Regions from separate parts of the Morganella sp. GD04133 genome, predicted to be linked through region 2. Evidence: predicted binding sites of a transcription regulator. Region 2 holds the regulator's gene; the other holds the start of a gene.
The links. Region 2 encodes LexA, which represses DNA repair genes until DNA is damaged. Its sites were predicted from a motif close to TNCTGTATGTACATACAGNA; they were not measured.
Positions count from the first base shown of each region.

Region 1: the regulator LexA is predicted to act here: its motif matches at 5,805-5,824, upstream of dinB (DNA polymerase IV).

Region 1 covers NZ_JAODZS010000026.1:33,208-44,086, reverse strand. Annotated here, with positions in the region: gene proB (glutamate 5-kinase) at 1-660, opposite strand, end outside; gene crl (sigma factor-binding protein Crl) at 755-1,156, opposite strand; gene frsA (esterase FrsA) at 1,225-2,472, opposite strand; gene gpt (xanthine phosphoribosyltransferase) at 2,482-2,940, opposite strand; gene pepD (beta-Ala-His dipeptidase) at 3,209-4,669, shown strand; gene dinB (DNA polymerase IV) at 4,726-5,781, opposite strand; gene N7387_RS13920 (glycerophosphodiester phosphodiesterase family protein) at 6,037-6,846, shown strand; gene N7387_RS13915 (hypothetical protein) at 7,167-7,940, shown strand; gene nqrM ((Na+)-NQR maturation NqrM) at 8,009-8,236, opposite strand; gene N7387_RS13905 (FAD:protein FMN transferase) at 8,255-9,292, opposite strand; gene nqrF (NADH:ubiquinone reductase (Na(+)-transporting) subunit F) at 9,368-10,594, opposite strand; gene nqrE (NADH:ubiquinone reductase (Na(+)-transporting) subunit E) at 10,610-10,879, opposite strand, start outside.
Region 2 covers NZ_JAODZS010000049.1:11,288-22,166, reverse strand. Annotated here, with positions in the region: partial or broken gene N7387_RS19140 (Tar ligand binding domain-containing protein) at 1-249, opposite strand, end outside; gene N7387_RS19135 (multidrug effflux MFS transporter) at 690-1,871, opposite strand; gene N7387_RS19130 (helix-turn-helix transcriptional regulator) at 2,633-2,845, shown strand; gene N7387_RS19125 (helix-turn-helix transcriptional regulator) at 2,901-3,251, shown strand; gene N7387_RS19120 (YbaK/EbsC family protein) at 3,287-3,757, opposite strand; gene zur (zinc uptake transcriptional repressor Zur) at 3,934-4,452, shown strand; gene lexA (transcriptional repressor LexA) at 4,531-5,145, opposite strand; gene N7387_RS19105 (diacylglycerol kinase) at 5,263-5,634, opposite strand; gene plsB (glycerol-3-phosphate 1-O-acyltransferase PlsB) at 5,772-8,246, shown strand; gene ubiA (4-hydroxybenzoate octaprenyltransferase) at 8,320-9,174, opposite strand; gene ubiC (chorismate lyase) at 9,211-9,711, opposite strand; gene pgi (glucose-6-phosphate isomerase) at 9,876-10,879, opposite strand, start outside.

The DNA of each region.
Region 1 (10,879 bases), on a different contig from region 2:
GGCCTGGAGCTTAGTGGCCATTCCGCCGGTACCCAGTCCGGAGACACTGTCCCCCGCAACACTGCGCAGTTCGTCACTGATATCATGCACTTCAGAAATCAGAGTGGCATCCGGGTTGCTGCGCGGATCAGCAGTATACAACCCTTCAATATCGGTCAGCAGCAGGAGCTTATCCGCTCCGCCGAGGATAGCTGCCAGCGCGGAGAGGTTATCATTATCCCCGACTTTGATTTCTGCTGTGGCGACCGCATCATTTTCATTAATGACCGGCACAATGCCGTTATCCAGCAGTGCGGTCAGGGTGTCACGGGCATTCAGGAAACGCTCGCGATCTTCCATATCCGCACGGGTCAGCAGCATCTGACCGATATGGATACCGTAAATAGAAAACAGGCGCTCCCATAACTGGATCAGGCGGCTCTGACCGACCGCAGCCAGTAACTGTTTGGACGCAATGGTGGCGGGGAGTTCAGGATAACCGAGGTGCTCACGCCCGGCGGCAATCGCCCCGGAGGTCACAATAATAATACGGTGTCCTTTTTCATACTGCTGCGCACACTGCCGGACCAGTTCAACAATCCTGGCCTGATTTAAATGTCGTGATCCGCCGGTCAGCACACTTGTGCCCAGTTTGACAACCAGCGTTTGGCTGCTATTCATTGCGTTCTACCATTCATTTTGCGGGATAAGAAAAGATGACCTGTTTTAACAGGTGATGTGCGTCATGCCAACCGGCACAACGCGAAACCGGACATTAATCCGGCTGCTTTCCGGGGGGCGGTGATACCGGTGACGGGGTCAGGGACAGATCCAGTTCCTGAAGAACGGCCTGTAAGCGGGGATAAAAATCAGTCAGGGTTTTGCTGACCGCATCACGGCTCTCATTGTCAGACAGGGATTTTTCCTGCCAGAGCCCTTTTTTATCAAATACCCCGGTATGGTATTCAGAGACAAACCCGGTTTCCTGCGGGATCAGTGTCAGCCACCAGCCAAAAAACTCTCGTTTTTCCGGCGCGACACCCGCATTGACACACACCGCCAGGCAGTCAAAAAAATAGTGACCCTCCTGACATTGCGGCTCACGGATATACGGACCCAATGCAGTGAAACATCGCAGCAACCTGCCGCGTGTGTAATCTGAAACCAGTGCCATCATTAAGCCTCCTTTCAGCGAAGGCTTAGTTGTAGCAAACAGACAGGAATTATCAATGATTTTTATGCTGTTCAGGATAAAATTCCGGTGAGCCAGCGGGTGGCCTCATCCAGCGATTTATGGAAAGTGTCAAAAACCGGGGTATGACCGAATTCCAGCAGCTTACCGTCAGCGCTGGAACGGACTATCAGCTCCGATTCACTTTTCGGACTGAACACATCCTCTTTCCAGCACATACTCAGCACCGGCAGTGAACAGCGGCGGCCGAGCAGCCCCTGATTTTTCAGAGACAGGCAGCCGAGCCGGGTACGGGCAGTATCAAGGTCAGTACAGCGGGCCGCCGCACGGCTGGCCAGCACATCCATATACATACCGGGAATTTTATCCTGCCGCTGCGGGCTGACAAACAGATCATGCACCACCGGCCCGAACAGCACGGCTCCCCGCAGCTGATGTGCGGACAGGTATGCCATGCGCATTGCCACATTGGCACCGAAACGCAGCCCCATCACCGCCACACGGGTGTGGTCAATCCACGGCACATTGCGCAGCTGATCCAGCACCTGCTGGTGCATCAGGCTGCTTTCCTGGCCTAAAGTCTGTTTTGAGGAGTAACCGATTGACGGCATATCCAGCGTCAGCAGTGCAATTCCCTGCGGTGCCAGATAGTCACGGAAGTAGCGGCAGTAATCACTTTGCAGATTATCCAGACTGCCGCACATCATCACCACCGGAAACGCACTGTCTTTCCCCGGCGGGAGGTGCAGGAAAGCGCAGATGTTTCCGCCGCTCTCCATTTTGAATTCAATTTTTTTCAGTTCATATGCGGCAAACCGGGCGGAGTTTTCATACGCCTGATTTGCCAGAACGGTAGCCTGATCCGCCAGCTCATCCCCTTTTAAATGAGGATATCCCGCAATACTGTACAGATTTGCGGCAAGCAGCCAGGCTTCACAGGCTTTTTCGCCGGATTCAAATTCCAGCGCTTTGCGCTGCCACAACATCGCCTGCTGAGACCATTCATAAGCCCAGTTACCGCGGCGGTAGCCGATCACCGTATCCAGCAGTGCATCATCACTGCGGGGGGCATCAGATGCCGCGATACGGCTGAGAACCTCTTCGGTTTCCAGCGGCGGGATCCCCCGCCAGGCCCACATTAAGCGGTTAATCATGCGATACCAGCCCGGATGTGTACATCCGCTCAGGACGCTGCCCTTGACTTCCTTCATCCCGGAACGGGTAAAGTTCACCAGTGCTGATGTCTCAGGGTGTTTGATTTTCGGCTTAAACAGTTTTTCTGACAGGTTCTGTTGTGTCATGGCATTCGCTTACTGATCGCAGATGGGTTTAACAAAGCTGACAGTCATATCCCACGGCTGTTCGATCCAGGTATCCTGCGGGATATCAACCACATAATCGTCAACCAGCGGACGACCGGCCGGTTTGGCAAAAATTGTGACGAAATGCGCTTTCGGATACATATCGCGGATCATCTGAGCGGTACCGCCGGTATCCACCAGATCATCAACAATGATAAATCCTTCACCGTCACCGTCGGCTTTTTTCAGGACTTTCATATCGCGCTGATGGTCGTGATCATAGCTGGAAATGCAGACAGTATCCACATGACGGATACCCAGTTCACGAGCGAGTAAAGCACCCGGTACCAGACCACCGCGGCTTACGGCAATAATGCCTTTCCATTGTTCGGTTGGCATTAAACGCTGTGCCAGTTTACGGGCATGCATTTGCAACATATCCCACGTTACGACGTATTTTTCGCTCATATCAGATTGATCCCGGCTTGATGATTTACAGAAAAGAGTCTTTTTTGCGGAAAAAAGGTTGCGCGAGATTATAGTGACTTGAACCGCCAAAGACCAGAGCATCTGACAAATTCATCATAATTCCCTGTTATGACACACGCACTTTGTGTGAGAATTTGCTATTCTCCGGACATCGGATATTCGCGACCGCTCATTTTAAACAGCGTTACCGGCCGCCTTCGGGTATCCTCCCCCTAATAATGAAAAATGCAGTAACAGGAGATCGAACGTGTCTGAACTATCACAATTATTTCCGCAGCCGCTGTGGGATATTTTTGCCAAAATCTGCTCTATTCCTCATCCGTCCTACCACGAAGAGCAACTGGCTGCACATATTATTGAATGGGCAAAAGAAAAGGAATTCCACGTTGAACGTGACAGCGTCGGTAATATCCTGATCCGCAAACCGGCCAGCAAGGGCCTGGAAAACCGCAAAGCGGTCGTTCTGCAGGCTCACCTGGATATGGTGCCACAGAAAAATAATGATACCGCACACGATTTCGAAAAAGATCCGATTCAGCCATATATCGACGGCGACTGGGTAACCGCGAAAGGCACCACATTAGGGGCGGATAACGGCATCGGTATGGCCTCCGCGCTGGCGGTGCTGGCTGATGACTCAGTCAAACACGGGCCGTTGGAAGTCCTGCTGACCATGACAGAAGAAGCCGGGATGGACGGCGCATTCGGTCTTCAGCCGGGCTGGTTACAGGCTGATATCCTGATCAACACCGACTCCGAAGAAGAAGGCGAAATCTATATGGGTTGTGCGGGCGGTATTGACGTCACCACCACCCTGGCACTAAGCCGCGAAGCCGTTCCGGCCGGTTACAGCACCTTTACCCTGACGCTTAAAGGTCTCAAAGGCGGCCATTCCGGTGGCGATATTCATCTGGGCCTCGGCAATGCCAACAAATTACTGGCCCGTTTCCTGGCCGGTCACGCCGCAGAACTCGGTGCGCGTCTGGTTGATTTTCAGGGCGGTACACTGCGCAACGCGATTCCGCGCGAAGGCCACATCACCCTGGCAGTACCGGCAGATAAAGCCACTCAGCTGACATCACTGGCGCAAACCTTTGAAGCGCTGCTCAGAGAAGAACTGGCGCAGAAAGAGAAAAACCTGGTCGTCACCCTGGAAGCCGTAACCGCCGCTCAGGGCGTCCTGACCGCCGATGTGCAGTCCCGTTTTATCAATATGCTCAATGTCATGCCGAACGGTGTGGTCCGCATGAGTGACGTGGTTCCGGGCGTGGTCGAAACCTCACTGAACGTGGGTGTGGTGAAAATGAGCGATGACCGTGTGCAGGTTATCTGCCTGGTACGTTCCCTGATTGAATCCGGCAAATCCTCTGTGGTCAGCATGCTGACCTCGCTGGCGGCACTGTCCGGCGCAGAGATTGTTGCCGAAGGCGGCTATCCGGGCTGGCAGCCGGATGCAGACTCTCCGGTCATGCATCTGGTCAGCGAAACCTATCAGCAGCTGTTTGATAAAACCCCGAACATCATGGTTATCCACGCCGGTCTCGAATGCGGTTTATTCAAAAAACCGTATCCGGAGATGGACATGGTCTCCATCGGGCCGACCATCACCGGTGCTCACTCGCCGGATGAACAAGTGCATATCAAGAGTGTCGGGCAGTACTGGCAGTTACTGACCGCTATCTTAAAAGCGATCCCTGAGAAAGCATAACAACGCCATTCAGTCCAGCGGCGGGATAACATTGTCCCGCCGTTTTTGCTTCCGCCTCAGAACCCGAGCAGCAACTGCCGCTCAAGCTGCGGATCGCGCAGTGTCACATGCAGCCCCACCAGCCGCACGCCGCGCCCTTCCCGGCGGCTCTCCCAGGCCAGTTCCGCCGTTTTCAGTAAATCCGCTTTATCCAGCACCTGATGGACATGTTCCTGTGTGGTCTGCTGAAAATCCGCAAACTTCAGTTTAATGCCCTGACGGGCGATCCGCAGATCCGGTGACACTTTTGCCAGACGGCGCTCCAGCTCCGGAAACAACTCATCAATAATCGTCTGACACTCATCCCACGAGGCAATATCTTCCGCCAGCGTCCGTTCGACGCCGACAGATTTTCGTTCCCTGTCCGGGCAAACCGGTCGTTCATCGGTACCGTGACTGCGCTGCCAGATGATCTGCCCGAACTTTCCGAACTGTTTCAGCAGCGAGATCTGATCATAATGCTGCACATCCCGGCAGGTCTCCAGCCCGAGATCGGCCAGACGTTTTGCCGTCACCTTTCCCACACCGGGAATTTTGCGCAGCGGCAGTGACAGCACAAAATCCGCCACCTGCTCCGGCGTGATAATGTACTGTCCGTCGGGTTTATTCAGATCAGACGCGATTTTGGCAAGGAATTTTACCGGAGCCACGCCGGCAGAGGCGGTCAGCCCCAGTTCGGAAAAAATGGTTTTGCGGATCGCTTCCGCTATCAGTGTGGCAGAGCCCCGGCACTGCGGACTGTCCGTCACATCAAGATACGCCTCATCCAGAGACAGCGGTTCAATCAGTGAGGTATAACGGGCAAAAATCGCATGCAGATGGCGGGAGGTGGTTTTATACAGCTCCATCCGCCCCGGGATCACTTTCAGATGCGGACACAGCTGCAGTGCTTTTGCCGTTGACATCGCACTGTGTACCCCGAAGCGCCGCGCCGGATAGTTAGCGGTCGCAATCACGCCGCGCCGGTCGGAACTGCCGCCGATTGCCAGCGGAATATCGCGCAGACGGGGATCGTCACGCATTTCAATCGCCGCATAAAAGCAATCCATATCAATATGAATGATTTTACGCATCCGCCTCTCCTGCTCACCAACAACACTGTTTAAATATACAGTTAAAATCACTGTAATTCAAATTGGTTAATCTGCTTATTATTCACCACGTCAATCAGTGGGCTGAAATTTGCAAGTTTGTCTTTTTTTTCTGTGATTACATCCGGTTGTCATGTTACTCCGCTACAACAGCATGATATCACACCTGCTCTCTTTCTTTTTGACGGACGGATTATGAAAAAAATACTTTCAGCCCTTTTCCTGAGTGGCATTGTTATGACAGCCCATGCAGCCCCGCAAATTATTGCCCACCGCGCCGCCACGGCGGATGCCCCTGAAAACACCCTGTACGCCATCGATAAGGCGCTGGATAACAAAGCAGATGCCATCTGGATCACCCTTCAGCTATCAAAAGATAACCAGGTCGTGTTATACCGCCCGTCTGATCTGAAATCCCTGACTGACAAATCGGGCCCGGTTTCCGGTTACAGCGCTGCGGAGCTGGCACAGACCGATGCAGCCCGGGATTATAATCAGAAACATAAAACCCACATCAAAGCCTCTGTTCCGGCACTGGATACCGTCCTGAGGCGTTATCCGGATACCTTTTTCTATCTCGATATCAAATCGCCGGATGCCTCACCGGCAGTTTTCGCACAACAGCTGGATGCAGTTCTGACCCGTCATAAAGCCAAAAACCGTGTCCGCGTCTATTCAACCGGGCAGGATTATCTGGCTACTCTGCCGTCATCAATCCCCGTATTTGAAAGCCGTAATACCACCCGTAATGCCCTGGCCGACAGCCTGCTCAGACACACCTGTGACCTGGCAGATAATCCGCAGCCGCGCTGGTATGGCTTTGAACTGCACCGCAACGTGGATGTGGTTGAAACCTTCACACTGGGTGAAGCCCGCTCTCCGGTTGTGCTGACCTGGGATAAAACCGCCATGGATTGTTTCCGCAAAAATAATAAAGACCGGGTTATTCTGTTCGGCATTAAAACACCCGCTGATTTACAGCTGGCAACAGAGCTGGGGGCAGATGGTGTAATGGTCGATTCCCTGCTCAATATGAAAATTAAATAATTAATCCGCGTGTTATTACGGGTAAATTTGCCGTGCTGAAAAATAAGAGTGAAACCGGATATATTGTCAATTTCACTCTTATTTACTGCCTTCCGCCTTTCCCTGCCAGCCTGCATAATATTTTATAACTTCAACAAATCTCATTAATTATAGTAATTTATTTATCAGGTCACTTTTGTTATAACTATAAGAAACATCCTGGAGACCATGCGGTGATAAGCAACCTGTTTTTCGATTTACATTCACCCCCAAAATCCTTCATTGTTTTTACAGGATTCTTTTTTCTGTTATTCAGCGTTTATTCTTATGCAGACTGCGATGTGTATTCAGATGAAACACGCAGCAGCAACTTTATTATTCTGGGTGCCGGTATGATTAACGGCCCGGTAAAATCTGTCATCACAACAGCGCATTCCCCGGACAACAAGAACAGCAATATTATAATTAACGGGCAATATGACCTGACGCCGTGTGGTGAACTCAGTTACTTTTCGCTGGAAATCACTGAGCACTACCCGGGGTTACAGAACCGGATGTATTCCGAAGGTAAGATGACGGAGCAGGGTTATAGCTTATTATTCACGTCACAACTGCATGGCAGCGGAAAAGCCCCTGTCACTCTGATTCATGCCCGCAGTCGCCTTTTCTATAATCATCAAAAACAAATCGTCCGTGCCGAATCCGAAAGCAACAGTGGCGGCAATACCCAAAAATCGCATATGGAAACCGATTTTTTTTATGAGAATGGTTTGATTACACACGCCGTATCAAAAGGTGATTCCGCAGACACCGGCGGCGAAATCCGTTACGACTGGCGTCAGGATCGGCAGATAAATGCAATTATATCGCGGAGTAACGGGCTTCCTCAGCTGAACTATGAATTTGCGTATAATGATGACCGTCAGGTTATCCGGCAGACACAGACACAACATACGCCGCTGGGCCGGGTAAAAACAATTTATACCTGTCAGCAGACAGATACTTACGGTAATTGTGAAAAAGCACTCTGGCAGAGTATCACTGAAGGGAATCAGGCCAATAATATTATTGTGATAAATACCGCTATTGTGACATCAGACTATCGTTATTACTGATTCCGTATTGTTATCCTGCCAATAATAAACAAAGGCGCGTTAATGCGCCTTTGTTATATCTTCCGAATCTATACAATCCGGTTTTTATTCAGTTTCTCTTCGCGGGCAGCTTCACGTGCCATCCGTTTTTTCCGGGCATCACACGGTTCAGGACAGTCGCAGACTTTCTCGACACCAATGCTGCTCAGCCCGCCGCAACTTCCCTGAATGCTCTTGCGCTTAATGATATAGCCGAGAGACATTCCCAGAAACGCGACCAGGAACAGGATAAAGGTTGCGATAAATACTTTTATCACCATATCAGCCACCTCCTTTTATTTTTGCTGCAAATAGGGCTTAAATGCCTCACTGTAGCGCTCTTCAAATCCCTTCTCTGTTTTGACAATCATAAAGACAGGGATATTTTGTGCATTCGCCACTTCAAGACCACGCTCCGGCCCAAGCACATTCAGCCCGGTAGAAAAGCCATCCGCACTCATGCAATTATCTGCAATAACGGTAATCGATACCAGATTGTGGTTAATCGGACGTGCTGTTTTCGGATCAATGGTATGTGAGTAGCGGACATTATTTTCTTCAAAATAATTCCGGTAATCCCCGGATGTCGCCACAGAGGCATTACCCGGCTCAATAATTTCCTGTGCAGACTGGCTCAGCCCCTGCGATGATGGTTTTTCAATCGCAATGCGCCACGGTTTGCCTTTGCCGTTAATGCCCTGAGTCCGGACTTCACCGCCCACATCCACCATATAGTTGCGGATATTCTGCGATTCCAGATAGTCCGCCACCGCATCCACCCCGTAGCCTTTGGCAATCGAGGACAGATCGACATACAGTTCCGGCACAGTCTTAATCAGATTATTGCCTTCAACCTTCAGTTTATCAATCCCGGTCCACTGACGGCGGGTTTCAATATCCTGCTCTGTCGGTACATGGGTCACCCGTCCTTCCGGACCAAATCCCCATAAATTCACCAGCGGGCCGACCGTGACATCCAGTGCGCCATCTGTCAGCTGATTAATACGGATAGCCTCACGAACTACTTTTGCCGTCGCGGCAGAGACCGGAAACGGTGTATTCACCTCACGACTCTGATTAAAACGGCTGAGTTCAGAATCCGGCCGGTAGGTGGACATCTGGTCATTGACCTCTTCCAGCACCACATCAATGCCTTTCTGCAGTGATTCCGCCGGAGGATCTTTCTGATCAGCAACATATTTTATCGCGTAATAGGTACCCATCGTTTTGCCGTTCAGGGTGACCTGCTGTGCTTCCGGTGTGTTATCACCGCACGCGCTCAGTAACAAGGTCAACAGTGCCAGCGGCAGAAAAGCCCGTTTTATTTTTACCATACACAATCCAGTCTGATTTCAGATCATCTGCGCCCACAGGTGTGGGCGCAGTTTCGTTATGACAGGGGGCGGAAATCAGCCGCCGAAGTCATCCAGCATAATATTTTCGTCTTCCACACCCAGATCTTTGAGCATCTTGATCACGGCGGCGTTCATCATCGGCGGCCCGCACATATAGAACTCACAATCTTCCGGTGCCGGGTGATTTTTCAGGTAATGCTCATAGAGAACATTATGAATAAACCCGGTGTATCCGTCCCAGTTATCTTCCGGCAGGGCATCAGACAACGCCACGTTCCAGGTGAAGTTTTCATTTTCAGCCTGAAGCTGGTCAAAATCTTCCTCATAGAACATTTCACGTTTTGAACGCGCACCATACCAGAAAGACATCTTGCGTTTGGAATGCAGACGCTTAAGCTGATCGAAGATATGCGAACGCATCGGTGCCATACCGGCACCACCACCGATAAAGATCATTTCCGCATCGGTATCTTTCGCAAAGAATTCCCCGAACGGCCCGGAAATTGTCACTTTATCACCCGGTTTCAGTGACCAGATGTAAGAGGACATAATCCCCGGAGGGGCATCCGGCACTCGCGGAGGCGGTGTGGCGATACGCACGTTCAGCATGATAATGCCGTGCTCTTCCGGATAGTTCGCCATGGAGTAAGCACGCACTGTCGGCTCTTTCACATCAGACACATAGCGGAACAGGTTAAACTTGTCCCAGTCCTCACGGTATTCCTGCGGCACATCAAACTCATCATAGCGGACCACATGCGGCGGACATTCAATCTGAATATAACCACCGGCACGGAACGGCACACTTTCACCGTCAGGGATTCTGAGTTTCAGCTCTTTAATGAACGTCGCTTTGTTATCATTGGAGATAACTTCGCACTCCCATTTTTTCACCCCGAAGATCTCTTCCGGCAACTCAATTTTCAGATCCTGTTTCACATTCACCTGGCATGCCAGACGGCAGCCTTCACGCGCTTCGCGTTTGTTAATGTGCGACACTTCTGTCGGCAGAATATCACCGCCGCCTTCTTTGATCTTCACACGGCACTGGCCGCAGGTTCCGCCACCACCGCAGGCTGAGGAGACAAAAATCCCCTGACCGGACAGTACATTCAGTAATTTGTCACCGGCCGGTGCGTCGAAGCTTTTCTCCGCATCGCCGTTGATTTCAATCTTAACGTCCCCTGTGTTCACCAGTTTTGATTTTGCGAACAAAATCAATGCGGTCAGCGCCAGAACAATCAGGGTAAACATTGCCACGCCTAAAATAACGATATCCATAATTGCGTTTCACCCTTATAACTGTACGCCGGAGAAGGACATAAAGCCCAGAGCCATCAGTCCGGTGGTCACGAATGTGATCCCCAGCCCTTTCAGGCCGGCCGGTACGTCAGAGTATTTCATCTTCTCGCGGATAGCGGCCATCAGCACAATCGCCAGCAGCCAGCCGATACCGGAAGCAAACCCGTAAACCACAGACTCCGTAAAGTTGTAGTCACGCTGCGCCATAAAGGACACACCACCGAAAATTGCACAGTTTACGGTGATTAACGGCAGGAAGATCCC
Region 2 (10,879 bases):
TAATGCTTCTGCATCCTTATTATAGGATAAAAGCACAAGCGCTGCATACACCGATGTACGTGCGGATATCAGCATATCCCACGACTCATTACCCTCAACTAATTTAGCAGATTCATTGCTGTTCGTAATGACTGTTTTTTTATTGGACTGTGCGTAGTTAAACAGAAAAGCACCGGTTATTAATTGCAATAAAAAAAACAGAAATAAAACAAAGAGTAATCCGTTTGATACCTTTAATCTTTTAAACATATCTGTTACTTTCTCTGGTTTAGAGTGGCATGTGTTAACTGTGCATAATAGCATAATTGATATATCGGGATGTATATTCCAAGGTGAAATCAATCCGCTGATAAGATTGCACATCTGACCGGTAATTAACGTTTCACGGCGGTTTGACTCTGTGTATCCGTAAATCTATTCCATTATTTAAACGCTTTAGTCCTTGTATCTCATCATTCAGAAAAACATCCATGCATACAGCACAGGCATGCCTCTCTTATACCCGGAATGAGATAGAAAATAAAATTAATATCAATGGAGAGATAATTTTCCTGTCTGAGTCAGATAATAATAATTTTCATTATTTTTATGGCAATTTTCTCCGTCAGCATTAAATACAACGTATCCATTTATCAGGAAAAATAAAGGCGGAATATACCATACAGATATGATATCTCCGCCTTTATGCATCACGCCTGCCGTTGTTCCTTTTTACTCACCCGGTACGCATTCCATGCCAGCAGGGCGCCGCACAGCATAGTGACGGCAAGTGCTGTTTTCGGCGGTAAGGGGGATGTGATCGCCACCAGGGTCAGTACTGCGCCGCCCGCCATCTGCATAAAACCGACCAGTGCAGAGGCAACACCGGCATTATCCGAATAAGGTTCCAGCGCATAGCTGGTTGCCGGTCCCATAATAAAGGCCAGACCGGCACAGGCGGCTGCCACCGGCAGCATATAGATCAGCCAGTGGTTCTGTATTTGTACGGAGAGCAGCACCGGGCTCAGTGCCAGCGCAATGCACCCCAGTGCCATCAGTACACCGCCGGAAATCAGGCAAACAGGTCGCCCGGCGCTGCGGATCACCCGGTTGGCGATCATACTGATCCCCATGATCCAAAATCCGTTAGCACCGAACACAACCGAAAACTGTAACGGGCTGAGCGCCGCATCCCCCATCAGTACCACCGGTGCCAGAGAGACATACGTCAATACCATTCCCATCGTCCCGGCATTCACCAGAGAAAAAATTAAAAACCGCTTATTGAACAACACAGAAACAAGGCTCTTCAGCGGGTTTTCTGTATGCCGGGCACTGCTTTCCGGCCGGGTTTCCGGCAGATATTTTGCTGTCAGAATCAGCAGAATACAGGCATACAGTGCCAGAAAACCAAAAGGCACCCGCCAGCCGTAATATTCCGCCATGATACCCCCCAGCAGTGGTGCCAGTGCCGGAACAATATTTAATGTGCCGTTTAAGAAACCGAACGCACGCGCCGCCTCATTGCCGTTAAAGCAATCGCGGACACAGGTAAATGCAACCACAGACGTGCAGCAGACACCCGCCCCCTGAATTAACCGTGATGCAATAAACATCCCCGGGGTAACCGCAAAGGCCGCAGTCAGGGACCCGGCGATATACAGTACCATTCCCGCCATTGCCATCGGTCTGCGGCCAAATTTGTCCACCAGATACCCGGAAATAAGCTGTCCCGCACCTAATACAAGAATAAACAACGAGATAGTTGACTGAATCAACGACTCACTGCTGCCCAGGCCTTTTGCAATTGCCGGAATAGCCGGTAAATAAAGATCAATACCTAATGGCCCTAATAACACAATGACTAACAATAAAAGCAATAAATTCCGCATACCGTTAAATTTCACTCAGCACCTGATGACAGCAGAAAATACACGCAATTATTATTTTTTACAACCATCAATTACAACTAACACTGTGAATTAAAAGAAAAAATAACACTGTATATTTCATTATATAATGAAATTATCATCACCCGGAATTTTATTATTTAATGGCGGTGTGAATAGCCACCAATACTACTTATTTTGTAAGTAAGAAAAACAATACACATCGATTCAAGTCCTGACATATACTACTATCATAATTTATGTATTTTACGGAAACATTGGGATATTTTAGCCTTCTTGTTTTCTCATAACACCATCCTGAAATTTAACAAACTACCTGTCCCCATAATGCGGGACAATAATCACACTGACTGCTTATCTGCGATTTCAGTAAAGCGGGAGACCGTAGTCAAATTACCCATTTTAAACTTAAAATCAGCATCAATATCTTTATATTAGGTATAATCACCACTAAATATCAGAATATTCCGCTTACTCTTCATTCGTGTAAGATGTTAAAAACCGGATATCTTTTGTAACAATATGAAATCGCTGAGGTTATAGTGTTGATACGTAATATTTCCACCTTTATTGTTTCCCGTTTGTTGATTTTTTGTATCTATTACATATTAAAAGGGTATCGATTATACTTTTTAAAGAAACCATTTGAGGAAACAAATACGCCAAGTTAAATTTTTATATTATTATATGACAACCGTTTATCTTCATAATTTATGACAATATATGATAAATATGAGTTGGCAATGTTTATTGGCGGCAGAATAAAATGTCAGCGTCTGAAAAATTGTCTGACAGGCAAAGAGCTTTCAATAAAAATTAATATCTCACAACAGCAGTTATCCCGTTACGAAACGGGAGCGAGCTTAATTCCTCTGGATAAATTATTAATGCTCGCAAACATCCTGAATATTAATGTTAATTATTTTTTTGATGAAATGGGTTGTGCTGAAGAATAAGTTTTAATTTGACAAACATTAATATGTTATTGTTTAACCAGACTGACAGAAGATAATGAGCAATAAAACAGATAATAACCTGAATACCAGCATTAACGAGATGTATAAGATCATCGGCGGACAAATCCGCAAAATGCGCAGGATCACCGGCGTCACATCGACAGAACTGGGCGATTTGATCGGCGTATCACAACAGCAAATCTCCCGCTATGAAATCGGCAGCACAAAAATTTCCCTGGAAATCATTCTGAGAATATCCCAGGTCTTCAGTGTCTCTCCCTACTATTTTATTGAAGACAGCCTGCTTTTTTTTACCCGTCATCATCTTCCTGATGACAATATGTTCACCGGCAGCACCGATGCCGGCGTCAATACGGAACCGGATACCCGCCTGCCGGAATACTGACGTGATACAGCACCGCGGTTGTGGTGCTGTCTGGTTTATACCGGCTGGGTGGTAACATCCAGCCACTGTGCGTTTGTCAGTTCCGCCAGTCGTACAGGTGTCAGCCGGACAGCGGAATTGGCTGACCCCGCCGCCGGTAATACAGTGTCATATTCCCGGAGCGAATGATCCGCATAAACAGCCAGCGGTACCGGCAGCCCGAACGGACAGACTCCCCCGACCGGATGACCGGTAAACTGCACCACTTCCTCTGCATTCAGCATTTTGGCTTTGCAACCGAACTGTGTTTTGAATTTTTTATTATCCAGCCGGGCATCCCCCGCCATCACAATCAGGATTGCACTGTCATCTGTCAGCTTAAAGGAAAGTGTTTTGCAGATTTGGCCGGGGCGGACGCCATGAACATCTGCGGCCTGGCTGACCGTGGCGGTCGGCTGTGTGGTTTCAATAATCGTGACATCCGGGGCATGCGTGCCGAACCAGGCACGAACCGTTTCGATACTCATTCAGGACTCCATTTTATTATCATGTGCTTTTTATGTGTTTGCCCTGACAGCTCACCATAATTTGCCCTGAATTGGCAGCCCTTTTTTGACAAAATAGCACGGATACCGGTTATTCTGCCGGAATTCATGCTAGAGTGAGCTGTTCATATATTTATTGATTAACGGAAGGTGATGTCATGCAACCTGTTGATATTCAGACTTTATTAAAAAAAGCAGAAGCACTGTGTCTGTCCCGCAGTGTACGCATGACGTCTCAGCGAAAATCGATACTGCAACTGATCGCCGATCAGCCCGGTGCCATCAGTGCCTATGAGCTGCTGGATCTGCTTCGTGAAACCGAGCCGCAGGCAAAACCGCCGACCATCTACCGCGGCCTGGAATTCCTGCTGGAGCAAGGATTTATCCACAAAATTGAATCCACCAACAGCTTTGTGATGTGCCCGCATTTTGATAAACCCAGCCATACGTCGGTGCTGTTTATCTGCGATCGCTGCAACAGTGTGACAGAGCGGGATGGTGAGGCAATTGATTCACAAATCAGTCAGCTGGCGGATGCCGCGCAGTTTCATATCCGCCACAGTGTGATTGAGGCACACGGATACTGCCGCCCTTGTTATGATATTGAATCCTGTACCCGCAGAGATAAATGCCGGCATGACCATGAGCATGATGAGCCGCGTAAACGCGGGCGCTGAAAAACAAAAACCACAGTGTCCGTCTCCGGTGTACTGTGGTTTTTAAGCGGATACCCTTTCAGGCGGCTGTCCGGGAAATCAGTGCCAGTCGTTGTTACGGATCACACCCACTGCCAGACCTTCGACAGTAAAGTTCTGTTCCCGTAAATCCACCACGATCGGGCTGAATTCTTCGTTTTCAGCGTGCAGCTCAATCTTGCTGCCCACTTTCTTAAACCGTTTGACCGTCACTTCATCTTCGATACGGGCAACCACTACCTGGCCGTTATGCACGTCCTGGGTTTTATGCACCGCAAGTAAATCACCGTCCATAATGCCGATATCTTTCATTGACATACCGTTTACCCGCAGCAGGAAATCTGCACTCGGTTTAAACAGCATCGGGTCAATCTGATAACGGCTTTCGATATGTTCCTGCGCTAATAAAGGCTCACCCGCCGCCACACGGCCGATTAATGGTAAACCTTCATCCTCTTCTTCTTCCAGAAGCAGACGGATCCCCCGGGACGCCCCGGAGACAATCTCAATGACGCCTTTACGCGCCAGGGCTTTCAGGTGCTCTTCCGCCGCATTCGGAGAGCGAAAACCCAGGCGTGCCGCAATTTCTGCACGCGTCGGTGGCATGCCCGTCTGCGAAATATGGTCACGAACAAGGTCATAGACCTGTTGCTGCCGTGCCGTCAGTGCTTTCATTTCGCCCCCTGTTTGTTTATACAGTCAGACTGTGAGTATATACAGGTATTCCGGGATTGGGAACCATAACATGAGGAAAATACGTGTTGCGCCGCAGGTTTCACAAAAAAGCAGCTGTTAAAGACGCTGGAACCAGCTGATAAACAGCATAATCCAGACAAACAGCCCCAGTAATGTGGCGATAAACACGGCAGCGGACCCCATATCTTTAGCGCGGCCGGACAGCTCGTGGTACTCCGTGCCGATACGATCAACCACCGCCTCAATCGCACTGTTGATAAGCTCAATCACCACCACCAGCACCACCGAACCAATCAGCAGCACCCGCTCAACAGCGGTAAATGAGAAAACAAAGGCGATAATAATGGCCGGGATCAGCGTCAGCAATTCCTGACGGATAGCGGCTTCATTTTTCCATGCCGCAATAAGTCCTTTTTTTGAATAGCCTGCCGCTTTAATTAATCGTTTAAATCCGGTATTTTTCTTCATTTCTGTCACTGTTAGTAATGTGATTACCTGACTGAGCGTTGCCGTTTTCCGCGATTTTATTGCTGCCGCAACACAGATCTGGCTCCGCCTTTCTGGTATGCTGAACGCGAATTGTCAACAAGAGGCTTCATACATTTATGTCACTTTGGCGTAAAATATACTATAACGTATTGAATTTACCTTTAAAACTATTGGTAAAAAGCAAGCCGATCCCGACGGATCCGGTCAGTGAGCTGGGGCTGGATACACAACGTCCGACACTCTATGTTCTTCCTTATCACTCTAAGGCGGACCTGCTGACACTGCGTCGTCAGTGTCTTGCACAGGGCATGCCGGATCCGCTGGAAGATAATGTTATCGGTAATACCACATTACCGGGCTATGTCTTTATTGATGACGGCCCGCGTGTATTCCGTTATTACTCCCTGAATCCGCGTAAAGATTCCGTCCATATTTTCCACGCCTATCTGGATCTGCACCGTAATAATCCGGCACTGGATATTCAGATGCTGCCGGTCTCTGTGATGTTTGGTCGTTCACCGGGCCGCGAAGGGCACCACGGTGTGCCGCATCTGCGTCTGTTAAACGGGATCCAGAAATTTTTCGCCGTACTCTGGCTGGGACGCGACAGTTTTGTCCGCTTCTCACAGCCGGTGTCGATGGGCGCAATGGCTTCTGAACACGGCACCGACACTATTATCGCCAATAAACTGGCCCGTGTCGCCCGTATTCACTTCTCCCGTCAGCGTCTGGCCGCTATCGGTCCGAAGCTGCCGGTGCGTCAGGAGCTGTTCAATAAGCTGCTGAAGTCCAAAGCGATTGAAAAAGCCGTTGAGGATGAAGCGAAGGCCAAAAAAATCACCATTGAAAAAGCGCGGCAAAATGCGGTTTCCATGATGAACGAAGTGGCTGCTAACTTCACCTATGACGCCCTGCGCGTGGCTGATCGTGTCCTCGGCTGGACGTGGAACCGCCTGTATCAGGGGCTGAATGTCCATAATGCGGAACGGGTGCGCCAGCTGGCACAGGACGGTCACGAGATAGTGTATGTTCCCTGCCACCGCAGCCACATGGATTATCTGCTGCTCTCCTATGTGCTCTATCATCAGGGGCTGGTGCCGCCGCATATCGCGGCCGGGATTAACCTCAACTTCTGGCCGGCGGGGCCGATTTTCCGCCGCCTCGGTGCGTTCTTTATCCGCCGCAGCTTCAAGGGCAATAAACTCTACTCCACGGTTTTCCGTGAATATCTGAGTGAACTGTTCTCCCGCGGTTATTCCATCGAATACTTTGTCGAGGGCGGTCGTTCCCGTACCGGGCGTCTGCTGGAGCCGAAAACCGGCACACTGTCGATGACGCTTCAGGCCATGCTGCGCGGAGACTCACGGCCTATCACCCTGGTGCCAGTCTATATCGGGTATGAGCATGTGATGGAAGTAGGCACATACGCCAAAGAACTGCGCGGTGCCACCAAACAGAAAGAAGGTTTTATCCAGATGGTGCGCGGCCTGCGCAAACTGCGTAACCTCGGTCAGGGCTATGTGAACTTCGGACAGCCGATCCCGTTGTCACAATACCTGACAAAACAGGTGCCGGAATGGCGTGACGCAATCGACCCGGTCGAGCCGCAGCGTCCGTCCTGGCTGACACCGACCGCCACCTCTCTGGCTGATAACATCATGGTGAGCATCAATAATGCTGCTGCCGCCAACGCTATCAACCTGTGTACCACGGCTCTGCTGGCTTCCCGCCAGCGCGCGCTGACCCGCGAACAGCTGATCGAACAGCTCGACTGCTATCTCCAGCTGCTGCGCAATGTGCCGTACTCTCCGGACAGCACCACCCCGGCGAAAAGTGCGGAAGAACTGCTGGAACATGCTCTGCAGATGAATAAGTTCGAGGTTGAAAAAGACAGCCTCGGGGATATCATCATTCTGCCGCGTGAGAATGCGGTACTGATGACCTACTACCGGAATAACATTCTGCATATGCTGGTACTGCCGTCTCTGGTGACCAGTATCCTGATCCATCACCGCCGTGTCAGTACCGATACGCTGCGTGAACATGTCGGGATGATCTATCCGCTGCTGAAAGCCGAGCTGTTTATGCGTTACAGTCAGGAAGAGCTGCCGGCGATCCTCGATACCATCATTGATGAACTGTGCCGCCAGCAATTAATCTGCCGCCGTGATGATAATATGCTGGTGATTAACCCGGCCCGTATCCGTCCGTTACAACTGCTGGCTGCCGGGATCCGCGAGACATTACAGCGTTATGCGATCACCCTGTCGCTGCTGAATGCCACCCCGGAAATCAGCCGTTCCGCACTGGAAAAAGAGAGCCGGATGCTGGCACAGCGTCTGTCGGTTCTGCACGGCATCAACGCACCGGAATTCTTCGACAAAGCCGTGTTTGCCACGCTGGTCGGCACGCTGCGTGAAGAAGGCTATATCAATGACAATGATGATGTGATTGAGGCTAATGCCGGTGAGTTCTACAACGTGCTGGCAGAACTGATGTCCCCGGAAATCCGCCTGACTATCGAAAGTGTCAGCCTGGAGCCGGAAGAATCCATACCGGCGGAAAGTGATGACAGTAATCCGGCTGACTGACAGCGGTCAGTACTGAGGACAAAAAAAGGAGACCGGGTGACCGGTCTCCTTTTTTATTGCCGGTTATCCGGATTTACAGATAACTGACCAGCATGCCGAGAAACAGAATAAACCCGACATAGTTATTATTCATAAAGGCCTGAAAACACGGGTCGCGTTCGCGGTCAGCCATCAGGCGCTGCTGATAGACAAATAACGCGCCGGCCAGCAGCAGGGACCAGTAGAAGATACCGGACAGATTAACCATCAACCCTATCAATAACAGCATCAGAATCATCACCAGCTGCAATATGCCGATAATCATCTTATCAAAGCGCCCGAACAGGATAGCCGTGGATTTCACGCCGATTTTCAGGTCGTCGTTGCGATCCACCATCGCGTACTGAGTGTCATACACCACAGACCAGACAATATTGACCGCAAACAGCAGCCAGCACTCTGCCGGCAGCGATTCACTGACCGCCGCAAATGCCATCGGAATCGACCAGCCGAAGGCCGCGCCAAGCACCACCTGCGGCAGATGGCTGACCCGCTTCACAAACGGATACACCCAGGCCAGCGCCAGCCCGGCGACTGACAGCCAGATGGTCATGGTATTGAGCGTCAGCACCAGCCCGAATGATACCAGCACCAGTACCGCAAACAGAATTTTGGCTTCTTTTTCCGTGACATCACCGCGCGGCAGCGGGCGGTTCTTGGTGCGCTCCACCGAGCCGTCAAATTTCCGGTCAGCAAAATCATTAATCACACACCCGGCGGCGCGCATACTGAACACACCAATGGTAAAGATAATCAGAATATGCCAGTCCGGGACGCCCCGGGCCGCTATCCATAACGCCCAGTAGGTCGGCCAGAGCAGTAACAGTGAGCCAATCGGGCGGTCTGTCCGCATCAGACGGCTGTATGCCTGCCACTTGCTGCGTACCATGCTTCGTTCCACGTTATTCTTCTCCGAGATATTCACTTATGCGGGGTATGCCGGAGAGGCCGGCAGAAAAACTTCAGTCAGCAGCAGTGGTTTACCCGCCAGGCACAGCCGCGAACAGCGGGCCCAGTGCGTTTCTGACAGCCCGAAGCGGATATAATCCCGCGTCAGACAACCGCTGGTAAAGAGATAGCGCCCGAGTGGCACATTTCCCATTTTCAGTAACTGCTGCTCTTCCCCTGTCAGCGTCTCCTCCGGCACCACTGTCCGGCCGGTAAGCCAGGGAACCCCGTCACCATATAACACCACCTCCCGTAACCAGTAGCGGCTACTGCCGGGCAGATGCATCTGCTCTTCTTCAGTCAGCGCTTCACGGGAGATATATTTTTCACAATACGGTTTTACCGTCACTTCATTGCAATGCTGTTCAAAGCGCCGCGTCATTGACCCTAATTCTGATAACCAGTCCAGCACCCCGGCAGGGATCGTTTCCGCATTATCAAACCAGCGGATAGGCGGTGTTATCACTGTTTGTGTCATGAATATATCCGGTTATCAGGAGCATAATAGGCGTTCTGATACACTTTAACAAAACCCGGCAGGAAATGAGCGCGTTACTGAAAATTTTTTGCTAAAAATAAAGCCGCGCTGCGCAATGCAGGGCGGCTTTGTTTATAAAATGCGCGGTTAAAGCGAAATCAGCACTAACGCCAGTTTTTAAACCGGTTAATCAGGCCGTTGGTTGAGCTGTCGTGGCTTTCAACCGGCTTGTCATCCTCCAGTTCCGGCAGAATCCGGTTTGCCAGCTGTTTGCCCAGTTCGACGCCCCACTGATCAAACGTATAGATATTCATAATCACGCCCTGAACAAAAATCTTATGCTCATACATCGCAATCAGTGCCCCGAGGCTGAACGGAGTAATGGATTTCAGCAGGATGGAGTTCGTCGGACGGTTACCCTCAAAAACTTTAAACGGTGCGACATAATCCATTTCTGCCGGATTTTTGCCCTGTGCGGCAAATTCCGCATCCACCTGTTCGCGGGTTTTACCAAAGGCCAGTGCTTCGGTCTGGGCGAAGAAATTCGACAGCAGTTTGCTGTGGTGATCTCCCAGCGGATTATGGCTTTGTGCCGGTGCGATAAAATCACACGGGATCAGTTTGGTGCCCTGATGGATCAGCTGATAAAACGCATGCTGCCCGTTGGTGCCCGGCTCGCCCCAGATAACCGGCCCGGTCTGATGAGAAACCACCTTACCGTTACGATCCACATATTTCCCGTTGGACTCCATATTCCCCTGCTGGAAATAGGCTGCAAAGCGGTGCATATACTGATCATACGGCAGAATCGCCTCGGTTTCCGCACCGAAGAAATTGTTATACCACAGACCAATCAGCGCCAGCAGCACCGGGATATTCTGTGAGAATTCAGTTTCGGTGAAATGCTTATCCATGGCATACGCACCATCAAGCAACTGCGTGAAGTTGTCATAACCGACAGAGAGCACAATAGACAAGCCAATGGCTGACCACAGGGAATAACGTCCGCCGACCCAGTCCCAGAACTCAAACATATTGGCGGTATCAATACCAAACTCAGCTACCGCATCCGCATTGGTGGACAGCGCCGCAAAATGTTTCGCCACCTGCGCCGGGTCTTCAGCGGCAGCCAGGAACCAGTCACGTGCGGAGTGAGCGTTGGTCATGG